Regions from separate parts of the Massilia forsythiae genome, predicted to be linked through region 1. Evidence: predicted binding sites of a transcription regulator. Region 1 holds the regulator's gene; the other holds the start of a gene.
What was found. The regulator sigma-54, encoded in region 1, starts transcription at its own class of promoters, with help from an activator protein. The targets are predictions, from matches to a motif close to TGGCANGNAANCTGCTTT.
Positions count from the first base shown of each region.

Region 2: prpB (methylisocitrate lyase) is a predicted target of sigma-54. The motif match lies at 2,904-2,921, and genes of this name have one in related genera.

Region 1 is NZ_CP051685.1:1,374,270-1,379,280, forward strand. Features, by position in the region: gene HH212_RS05875 (APH(3') family aminoglycoside O-phosphotransferase) at 1-281, opposite strand, end outside; gene HH212_RS05880 (enoyl-CoA hydratase/isomerase family protein) at 310-1,392, opposite strand; gene hpf (ribosome hibernation-promoting factor, HPF/YfiA family) at 1,463-1,828, opposite strand; gene HH212_RS05890 (RNA polymerase factor sigma-54) at 1,905-3,404, opposite strand; gene lptB (LPS export ABC transporter ATP-binding protein) at 3,407-4,189, opposite strand; gene lptA (lipopolysaccharide transport periplasmic protein LptA) at 4,186-4,785, opposite strand; gene lptC (LPS export ABC transporter periplasmic protein LptC) at 4,813-5,011, opposite strand, start outside.
Region 2 is NZ_CP051685.1:150,078-155,088, forward strand. Features, by position in the region: gene acnD (Fe/S-dependent 2-methylisocitrate dehydratase AcnD) at 1-586, opposite strand, end outside; gene prpC (bifunctional 2-methylcitrate synthase/citrate synthase) at 769-1,932, opposite strand; gene prpB (methylisocitrate lyase) at 1,969-2,859, opposite strand; gene HH212_RS00725 (cation acetate symporter) at 3,222-4,886, opposite strand; gene HH212_RS00730 (DUF485 domain-containing protein) at 4,883-5,011, opposite strand, start outside.

The DNA.
Region 1 (5,011 bases):
AGCAGCAGCCAGTCGTGGCCGGCGTGGTGCGCCTCGCCACGCACCGGCGCGCAGGGAATGCCGCTTGCGCCCAGCCAGCGCAGGCGCGCCGCCTCGTCGGCCAGTTCCGACAGCGGACCCGCGGGTTCGGCCTTGACGAACAGCGCGGGACGGCCGGGCGCATCCAGGCGCCACACCTGCGCCTCCGAGCAACCGGTTTCCTGGCGCGTCCAGCGGCAGCCGGCCAGGGATGCCCGCCATGACTGTGGTATCGACTGCGGCGGTATCGACTCGGCGTCCATGCATCCTCCCAGGGATCGATGAAACGGTTCAGAGATGGCGCAGCGGATGCGCGTACGGCGGCCATACCGGTGCGAAGAAGCGTTCGATCATTTCCGGCGTCACCTGTTCCAGCGCCGGCGGGTTCCAGCGCGGCGCATTGTCCTTGTCGACCGCCAGCGCGCGCACGCCTTCCAGGATCTCGCCGTGCTCGAACGCACGCCGCACCAGGCTGCGCTCCATGCGCAGGCAATCGGCAAAGTCCATGCCGGCGGCGCGCGCCAGCATCGCGTGCGTCACGCACATCATCAAGGGCGAGCGGCGCCGCATCGCGGCCAGGGCGGCCTGGGCGAACGGGTCCGGGTCGCCGGCCAGCGACGCCACGATGTCCGCCACCGAGGCAGCGCCGAAATGGCGGTCGATCGACGCGCGCTGCGCGCTCAGCTCGCTGTCTCCGGCCTGCGCTGCGAACGGCGCGGCGAAGGCGCGCATCGCTTCGGGCAGTGCGGCGCCGGGCACGCTGCCGACCAGTGCGCGCAAGCCGTCCAGCCGGGCGGCGGGCACGAACAGGTCGGCCAGGCCGGCATACAGCGCGTCGGCGGCGCCGATGGTGGCGCCGCTCACGCCCAGGTAGACGCCGAGCCGGCCCGGCGCATGCGCCAGGAAATGGCTGCCGCCGACGTCCGGGAACATGCCGATGTTCACCTCCGGCATCGCCATCCTGGTGCGCTCGGTCACGATGCGCAGGCCGCAGCCGGGGCCGCCCTGGGCGATGCCCATGCCGCCGCCCATCACCACGCCGTCCATCAACGATATATACGGTTTACCATGAAAATGCACGAGGTGGTTCAGCGTGTATTCTTCGGTGAAGAAATCTTCCAGCAGCGCGCTGCCGGTGCCGGGCGTGGCGCCGCCGGCCTGGTGGAAAAAGCGGATGTCGCCGCCGGCGCACAAGGCTTTGTCGCTGGTGCTGCCGATGACGACGGCATCGACGCCATCGTCCGCGCGCCACGCCAGCAGCGCCGCGGTGAGCGCACGCACCATGTCGAGCGACAGGGAATTGAGGGCCTTGGGACGGTCCAGCGTCAGGATGCCGGTGCGGTTGACGACGCGGGCGTGCACGTGTTGGTTCATGGTATTTTGCGGACGTCCATCAAGCAAAAAGGGCGCCGATGCGCCCTTCGTTGTCGTTGCTGCAGCCGGCTTATGCCGTGGCGGGAACGTCGTCGGCATCGCCCGCATCGGACAGATGCTTGAGCGCCGTGCGACTGTGATTTTGCAGCATCTGCTTGTACTTCTGCACTTGCCGGTCGAGACGGTCCATCAGCATGTCGATCGCTGCGTACAGGTCGTGGGCCGCGCTGGCGACGTGCACGATCTTGCCCGCGACACGCAGGTTGATCTCGGCCTTCTGGCGTTTTTCTTTCTCGGTGAGGTTGTCGATGCAGAGGATGACGTGGGAGTCGATCACTTGATCGAAATGGCGGGTGATGCGCTCGAGCTTGTTCTGTACGTATTCTCGGATGGCGGGGGTTACATCCAGGTGATGTCCACTGATGGTGAGATTCATACACACTCCTTTGAAGATACGCAGCTGTCCGGGCTTTGGGGAAAATGCGGCGAACAGCGCTTGATACGAAGGCCGGCTACAAGGATTTGCGGAGGCTGACGGGTGGAATCTTCAAGGCTTCACGGTACTTGGCGACCGTGCGGCGCGCAATCACCATGCCCTGCTCCCCCAGCATGTCCGCAATCTTGCTATCCGATAAGGGATTCTTGGGGTCTTCCGCTCCTGTAAGTTGCACGATCAGAGCCCGGATTGCCGTCGAGGACGCTTCACCGCCCGCCTCGGTCGCAACGTGGCTCCCAAAAAAGTACTTCAACTCGAACATGCCATGCGGCGTCAGCATGTATTTTTGAGTTGTAACCCGAGAAATTGTGCTCTCGTGTAGGCCTAGTGTATCAGCTATCTCGCGTAAAACAAGGGGACGCATGGCAACCGCGCCATGGGAGAAAAAGTTGCGCTGGCGATCGACGATGGCTTGCGCCACGCGCAGGATCGTGTCGAAACGCTGGCGCATGTTCTTGATCAGCCACTTCGCTTCCTGCAATTGCGCGCTCAATTGGCTCTCGCTCTTGCCCTGTTTCAGCAGCGACGCGTACACGCTGTTCACGCGCAGGCGCGGCATCACTTCCGGATTCAATTGCACGCTCCAGCCGTCCTTGGCGCGGCGCACGATCACGTCCGGCACCACGTAGTCGGACACGTCCGCTGCGAATGCCGCACCCGGATGCGGATTGCACTGGCGGATCACCGCCTGCGCCTCGCGCAGGTCTTCGTCGTCGCAGTCGAGCGCCTTTTTCAGCTTGTTGAATTCGCGCTGCGCGAACCAGCTCAGGTAGCGCTCGACGATGACCAGGGCCATGCGCCGCGTCACCAGCGGCACGCCGTGCATGCGCCGGATCTGCAGCGCCAGGCACTCGGCCGCGCTGCGCGCCCCGACGCCGGGCGGGTCCATGCTCTGCACCAGCGCCAGCGCGGTGCGCAGCTCGTCGAACTCGACTTCCAGCTCTTGCGGCAGGCGCGCGTGGATGTCGTCCAACGGCTCTTCCAGGTAACCGTTGTCGTCGAGCGCGTCGATCACCAGTTCCACCAGCGCGCAATCGCGCGCGGCGAAGCAGGTCAGGCGCAACTGCTCCATCAAATGCTCGCGCAGCGAGACCGGACTGGCTTCCAGCTGCGGGCGGCCGTCCTCGTCGTCGCCATTGCCGCTGGCGCGTCCCGTCTCTCCCCAGTCGGCATCCGCGCCTTCGGCTGCGCCGCCGCCCTCGTCGCCACTGGCTTCGCCGCCTTCGCCGTTCTCGGCAGCGGCGCCGCCTTCCTGGCCGTTGGCTTCCGCGTTGGGCGCCTCGTTCGACGGGGTCGTCGACGTGCCGGCGTTGTTGTTGATGGCGCCGTCGGCCAGCAGGCGCACCGAGCGGTCGAGCGGATCGTCCAGGCGTTCCAGCAGCGGGTTATCGCTCAGCACCTGTTCGATTTCCTGGTGCAGTTCGAGCGTGGACAGCTGCAGCAGCCGGATCGACTGCTGCAGCTGCGGGGTCAGTGCCAGGTGTTGCGAGGTCTTGAGTTGCAGCGACTGTTTCATGACTACATGCGGAAGTGTTCGCCGAGATAGACGCGGCGCACCGACTCGTCGGCGATGATGTCGTCGGGACGCCCGGATGCCAGCACCGCGCCCTGGTTGATGATGTAGGCGCGGTCGCAGATGCCGAGCGTCTCGCGCACGTTGTGGTCGGTGATCAGCACGCCGATGCCGCGCTCCTTCAGGAAGCGCACGATGCGCTGGATCTCGATCACGGCGATCGGGTCGACGCCGGCGAACGGTTCGTCCAGCAGCACGAAGCGCGGATTGGTGGCCAGCGCGCGCGCGATCTCCACGCGCCGCCGCTCGCCGCCCGACAGCGACAGCGCCGGGCTCTCGCGCAGCTTCTCGATCTGCAGTTCGGCCAGCAGTTCGTCGAGCCGCTCGCGGATGCGCTCCTTGCCCAGGCGCTTGCCGTTCTCGCGCTGCAGCTCCAGCACGGCGCGGATGTTCTCTTCCACCGTCAGCTTGCGGAACACCGAGGCTTCCTGCGGCAGGTACGACAGTCCCAGCAATGCGCGCCGGTGGATCGGCATGCTCGTCACGTCGGTGCCGTTGATGTCGATGCTGCCGGCGTCCGACGGCACCAGGCCGACGATCATGTAGAACGAGGTGGTCTTGCCGGCGCCGTTCGGGCCGAGCAAGCCCACCACTTCGCCGCAGGCGACCTGCAGCGAGACGTCGCGCACCACCAGGCGCTTGCCGTAGCTCTTTTGCAGGCCCTTGACGACCAGGGTGCTGCCGCCGCTGCATTCGACCACGGCGGCTTCGGGGCGGACGTCCATCATCGGCTGCCCTCGGCCGCAGGCGCAGCCACGGCAGGTGCGGCGGCGGCCGGCGCGGCGGCCGCATTCGCATTGCGGCGCGGCGCGATGATGATGGTGTTGCGGCCCTGCCCCGCCTTGGTCTGGCCGCTGGCGTCGTTGCGCACGTTGGCCACCTCGGTGCGGTTGTCGTAGGAAATGAAGGCGCCGTTGACTTCGCTCGACAGCTTGCCGTTTTCCAGCTGGCGCACCACCGCGTTCGAGAACAGCTTGACCAGTTCGGTGCGCTCGTCGTACTCGATGCGCTGGGCCTGCCCTTCCATCCACAGGTCGGGGCCGCCGTCGCGCTTCTGGCGGAAGCTGGCGACCTTGCCCGGCGCCGCGGTCAGCGTCACCAGCATGTAGCCCTCGGGCGATTCCTTGAGCACGGCCTTGTCCGACTTCAGCGTCAGCGTGCCGCGCTCCACCACCACGTTGCCGGTCAGCGTGCGGGTCTGCCTGACCTCGTCGACGTCGCCGGTATCGAACTTGATCACGGCCTGCTTGAGCGAGTCCGCCTTTTCGGCCCAGGCGGTGAGCGTTGCCAGCGACAGGGCAACGACGGCGAATAGTTTTTTCATTGGTTACGGGTCCTTGTGATGGGCGCTTCAGCGCTTGCCGCGCGGCGGATAGACGATCTGGCCGCGCCCGCCCAGGTGGATCTGCTGGGTGGCGTTGTTGGCGATCATGCCGGTGCCGGTGACGGCGGTGGCGCCGAGCGTCATGTCGATCTTGCGGTCGGTCTTGGCGATGTCCTCGTCCGGCAGCAGGGTCAATGCCTCGGTGCGGATCTGCATCGGCTGCGTG
Region 2 (5,011 bases), 1.2 Mb from region 1:
GCGTGTCCGGAAAGGCCACGCCATCCTTCACCTGCACCACCGGGCTCATGCGCTCCAGGTTGATCTGGTGCAGGATGCCATTCCCGGGCGGGATCACATCCACATTTTTGAACGCCTTTTTGGTCCACTCGATGAAGTCGAAGCGGTCCTCGTTGCGGCGGTCCTCGATGGCGCGGTTCTTGGCGAAGGCATCCGGATCGAAGCCGCCGCACTCGACCGCCAGCGAGTGGTCGACCACCAGCTGGGTCGGCACCACCGGATTGACCAGCGCCGGATTGCCGCCCTCCTGCGCGATGGCGTCGCGCAAGCCGGCCAGGTCGACCAGCGCGGTCTGGCCGAGGATGTCGTGGCACACCACGCGCGCCGGGAACCAGGGAAAGTCGAGGTCGCGGCGGCGCTCGATCAGCTGCGTGAGCGACGGCGCCAGCGCCATCGGCTCGCAGCGGCGCACCAGGTTTTCGGCCAGCACGCGCGCGGTGTAGGGCAGCTTGTCCCAGGCACCGGGCCGGATGTCCTCCACCGCGGCGCGCGCGTCGAAGTGGTGCAGGTTGGTGCCATGCAGGGGTTTGCGGTAGTTGCTGTTCATGATGATGAGTTCCGTCGTTGGTACTCCCCGTCGTCCCCGCGAAGGCGGGGACCCATGCCGAGCGTCAGAAGTCGTGACCTTGGAAGCACTCCGAACCGTCCAGGCATCCGGCTTCGAAAGCGATATATGGGTCCCCGCCTGCGCGGGGACGACGGCAGGTTTGCGTTTCGGCTCGATCGCCCTTATTTACGCTGCGCCAGCGGCACGAACTGCAGGTCTTCCGGCCCGACATAGTTCGCACTCGGGCGGATGATCTTGTTGTCGATGCGCTGCTCGATCACGTGGGCTGACCAGCCCGAGGTGCGGGCGATCACGAACAATGGCGTGAACATCGCGGTCGGCACGCCCATCATGTGGTACGACACGGCCGAGAACCAGTCCAGGTTCGGGAACATCTTCTTGACTTCCCACATCACCGATTCCAGGCGCTCGGCGATGTCGAACATCTTGGTCGAGCCGACCGCTTCCGACAGGCCGCGCGCGACTTCCTTGATCACCTTGTTGCGCGGGTCGGAAATGGTATAGACCGGATGGCCGAAGCCGATCACGACTTCCTTGTTGGCCACGCGGTTGCGGATGTCGGCCTCGGCCTCGTCCGGGTTTTCATAGCGCTTCTGGATCTCGAAGGCCACCTCGTTGGCGCCGCCGTGCTTGGGGCCGCGCAGCGCGCCGATGGCGCCGGTGATGGACGAATACATGTCGGAGCCGGTGCCGGCGATCACGCGGCCGGTGAAGGTCGAGGCGTTGAATTCGTGCTCGGCGTACAGGATCAGCGAGGTGTGCATCGCCCGCACCCACTTCTCCGGCGGTGCGAAGCCGTGCAGCAGGTGCAGGAAGTGGCCGCCGATCGACTCGTCGTCGGTTTCGACGTCGATGCGCTTGCCGTTATGGCTGTAGTGGTACCAGTACAGCAGCATCGAGCCGAACGAGGCCATCAGGCGGTCGGCGATGTCGCGCGCGCCCGAGAGGTTATGGTCGTCCTTTTCCGGCAAGGTGCAGCCGAGCACCGAGACACCGGTGCGCATCACGTCCATCGGGTGGGCGCCGGCCGGCAGCGCTTCCAGCGCCGCCTTGAGCGCCTGCGGCAGGCCGCGCAGCGATTTCAGCTTGGCCTTGTAGCCGCGCAGTTCGCCGTCGTTGGGCAGCTTGCCGTGCACCAGCAGGTAGGCGATCTCCTCGAATTCGCAGGCGTCGGCGACGTCCAGGATGTCGTAGCCGCGGTAATGCAGGTCGTTGCCGGAACGGCCCACCGAGCACAGCGCGGTGTTGCCGGCGGCGACGCCGGACAGGGCCACCGATTTCTTCGGCTTGAAGGCGGGGGTTGCGGGATGAATCTGGTCGGTCATGTGGTCTCTCCGTGGTGCTGGTTTCGCTTGTTTCGCTTATTTCGACTTGTTCTGGGCAAACAGCGCATCGAGCTTCTGCTCGAAGCTGTGATAGTCGATGCGGTCGTAGAGTTCGGCGCGCGTCTGCATCGTGTCCAGTACGTTCTGCTGGGTGCCGTCGCGGCGGATCGCCGCGTAGACGTTCTCGGCCGCCTTGTTCATGGCGCGGAAGGCGGACAGAGGATACAGCACGATGTCGACGTCGGCGCCCTTCAGCTCTTCCACCGTGAACAGCGGCGTGGCGCCGAACTCGGTGATGTTGGCCAGGATCGGCACCTTGACCGCCTGCTTGAACTGCGCATACATCTCTAGGCTGGTGATCGCTTCCGGGAAGATCATGTCGGCGCCGGCGTCGACGCAGGCGACGGCGCGCTCGACGGCCTTGTCCAGCCCTTCGACCGCCAGCGCATCGGTGCGCGCCATGATCACGAAATCGTCGTCGACCCTGGCATCGGCCGCGGCCTTGATGCGGTCCACCATTTCTCCCTGGCTGACGATTTCCTTGCCCGGACGGTGGCCGCAGCGCTTGGCGCCGACCTGATCCTCGATGTGGCAGGCGGCGGCGCCGGCCTTGGCCAGCGCGCGCACGGTGCGCGCCACGTTGAAGGCGGATGCGCCGAAGCCGGTATCGACGTCGACCAGCAGCGGCAGGTCGCACACGTCGGTGATGCGGCGCACGTCGACGAGCACGTCTTCCAGCCCGGAGATGCCGAGGTCCGGCAAGCCGAGCGAGCCGGCCGCGACGCCGCCGCCGGACAGGTAGATGGCGCGGTAGCCGGCGCGCCTGGCCAACAGGGCATGGTTGGCGTTGATCGCGCCCACGACCTGCAGCGGGTGTTCTTCACGGACGGCCTGGCGGAATGCGGCGCCTGCGGATGGGTGGGTCATGGATGGCTGTTCCTTCGATGCATGGGATGGATGACATCCCATCCCATGCAAACGGCATGCCAGCGGTCGGATGCGGAACAACCAGGCTGGTTTCAAGGAGTTACCGGCATTCCTGGCATACGTGACGTTTCAAAACCGGCACATGTTTCAAGACGTTTCAAGCAGAGGATGATTGAAACAGCGCGATCCCAAATGCGTCGTCCCCGCGCAGGCGGGGACCCATACTGAGTATCCAAAATTGGCAATGTTGAAGCATTCAGTTGCTTCCAATGTGCCGAATTCTTTTACTCACTATAGGTCCCCGCCTGCGCGGGGACGACGTGGTGGCTTGCCTGCGCCTGGTGGCGCAGGCACGATTTCGATCAATGCGCCGACGCTGCCGCCGCGCCGATACCGGTTTCCGAGCGCACTTCCTGCGCCTCGAAACCGGCCTTGTCGATCGCCGCGCGCGGGCTGCTGTCGGTCACCGAGAACAACCACACGCCGAAGAAGCCGACGGCCATCGAGAACAGGGCCGGCGAGGTGTACGGGAAGATCGCCGCCTTGTTGTGGAACACGTCGACCCATACCGATTTCGACAGCACGGTCAGGCCGACCGCCGTGGCCAGGCCGAGGAAGCCGCCGACAGTGGCGCCGCGGGTGGTGCACTTGCTCCACAGGACCGACATGAACAGCACCGGGAAGTTGGCCGAGGCGGCGATGGCGAAGGCCAGCGACACCATGAAGGCGACGTTCTGCTTCTCGAACACGATGCCCAGCAGCACGGCGATCACGCCCAGGCACAGCGTGGTGATCTTCGACACGCGCAGTTCGCTGCCCGGGGCCGGCTGGCCGCGCTTGATCACGGTGGCGTACAGGTCGTGCGACACGGCCGAGGCGCCGGACAGAGTCAGGCCGGCCACCACCGCCAGGATGGTCGCGAAGGCCACCGCCGAGATGAAGCCGAGGAACACGTCGCCGCCGACGGCTTTCGCCAGGTGCACCGCCGCCATGTTGTCGCCGCCCAGCAGCTTACCGGCGGCATCCTTGAAGCCGGCGTTGGTGCCGACCAGCACGATTGCGCCGAAGCCGATGATGAACACCAGGATGTAGAAATAGCCGATCCAGGTGGTGGCCCACAGCACCGACTTGCGCGCTTCCTTGGCACTCGGGACGGTGAAGAAGCGCATCAGGATGTGCGGCAGGCCGGCGGTGCCGAACATCAGCGCCATGCCGAACGAGATGCCGGAAATCGGATCCTTGATGAAGCCGCCCGGGCCCATGATGGCATCGCCCTTGGCATGCACTTCCACGGCCTTGGCGAACAACGCCGACGGGCTGAAGTTGTACAGCGACAGCACCGAGAACGCCATGAAGGTGGCGCCCGCCAGCAGCATCACGGCCTTGATGATCTGCACCCAGGTGGTGGCGGTCATGCCGCCGAACAGCACGTACACCATCATCAGCACGCCGACCAGCACCACGGCGATATAGTAGTCCAGGCCGAACAGCAGCTTGATCAGCTGGCCGGCGCCGACCATCTGCGCGATCAGGTAGAACAGCACGGTGACCAGGGTGCCGGCGGCGGCGAAGCTGCGCACCGGCTTCTGGGCGAAGCGGTAGGCGGCGACGTCGGCGAAGGTGAAGCGGCCCAGGTTGCGCAGGCGCTCGGCCATCAGGAAAGTCAATACCGGCCAGCCGACCAGGAAGCCGATCGCGTAGATCAGGCCGTCGAAGCCGTTGGCGAACACCGAGGCGGAAATGCCGAGGAAAGAGGCGGCCGACATGAAGTCGCCGGCGATGGCCAGGCCGTTCTGGAAGCCGGAGATGCCGCCGCCGGCGGTGTAGAAGTCGGAAGCCGAGCGGGTGCGCTTGGCGGCCCACTTGGTGATGAACAGGGTCAGCAGCACGAACAGCGCGAACATGGTGATCGCGGTCCAGTTGGTGGCTTGCTTGGTGGCTTGGCCGAGGTCGGGCGCGGCCATGGCGGCATTGGCGGCGGACAGCAGCGCCAGCGCGGCGGTGGTGCGGATCGGGGTCTTGTTCATGCGCGCACCTTGGTCGGCTGGGTGGTCGGGACGGCTTGCGCCTGGGCGGCGGCGTTGCGGTGGATGGCGTCGGTCAGTGCATCGAACTCGCGGTTGGCGCGGCGCACGTAGATGGCGGTGACGGC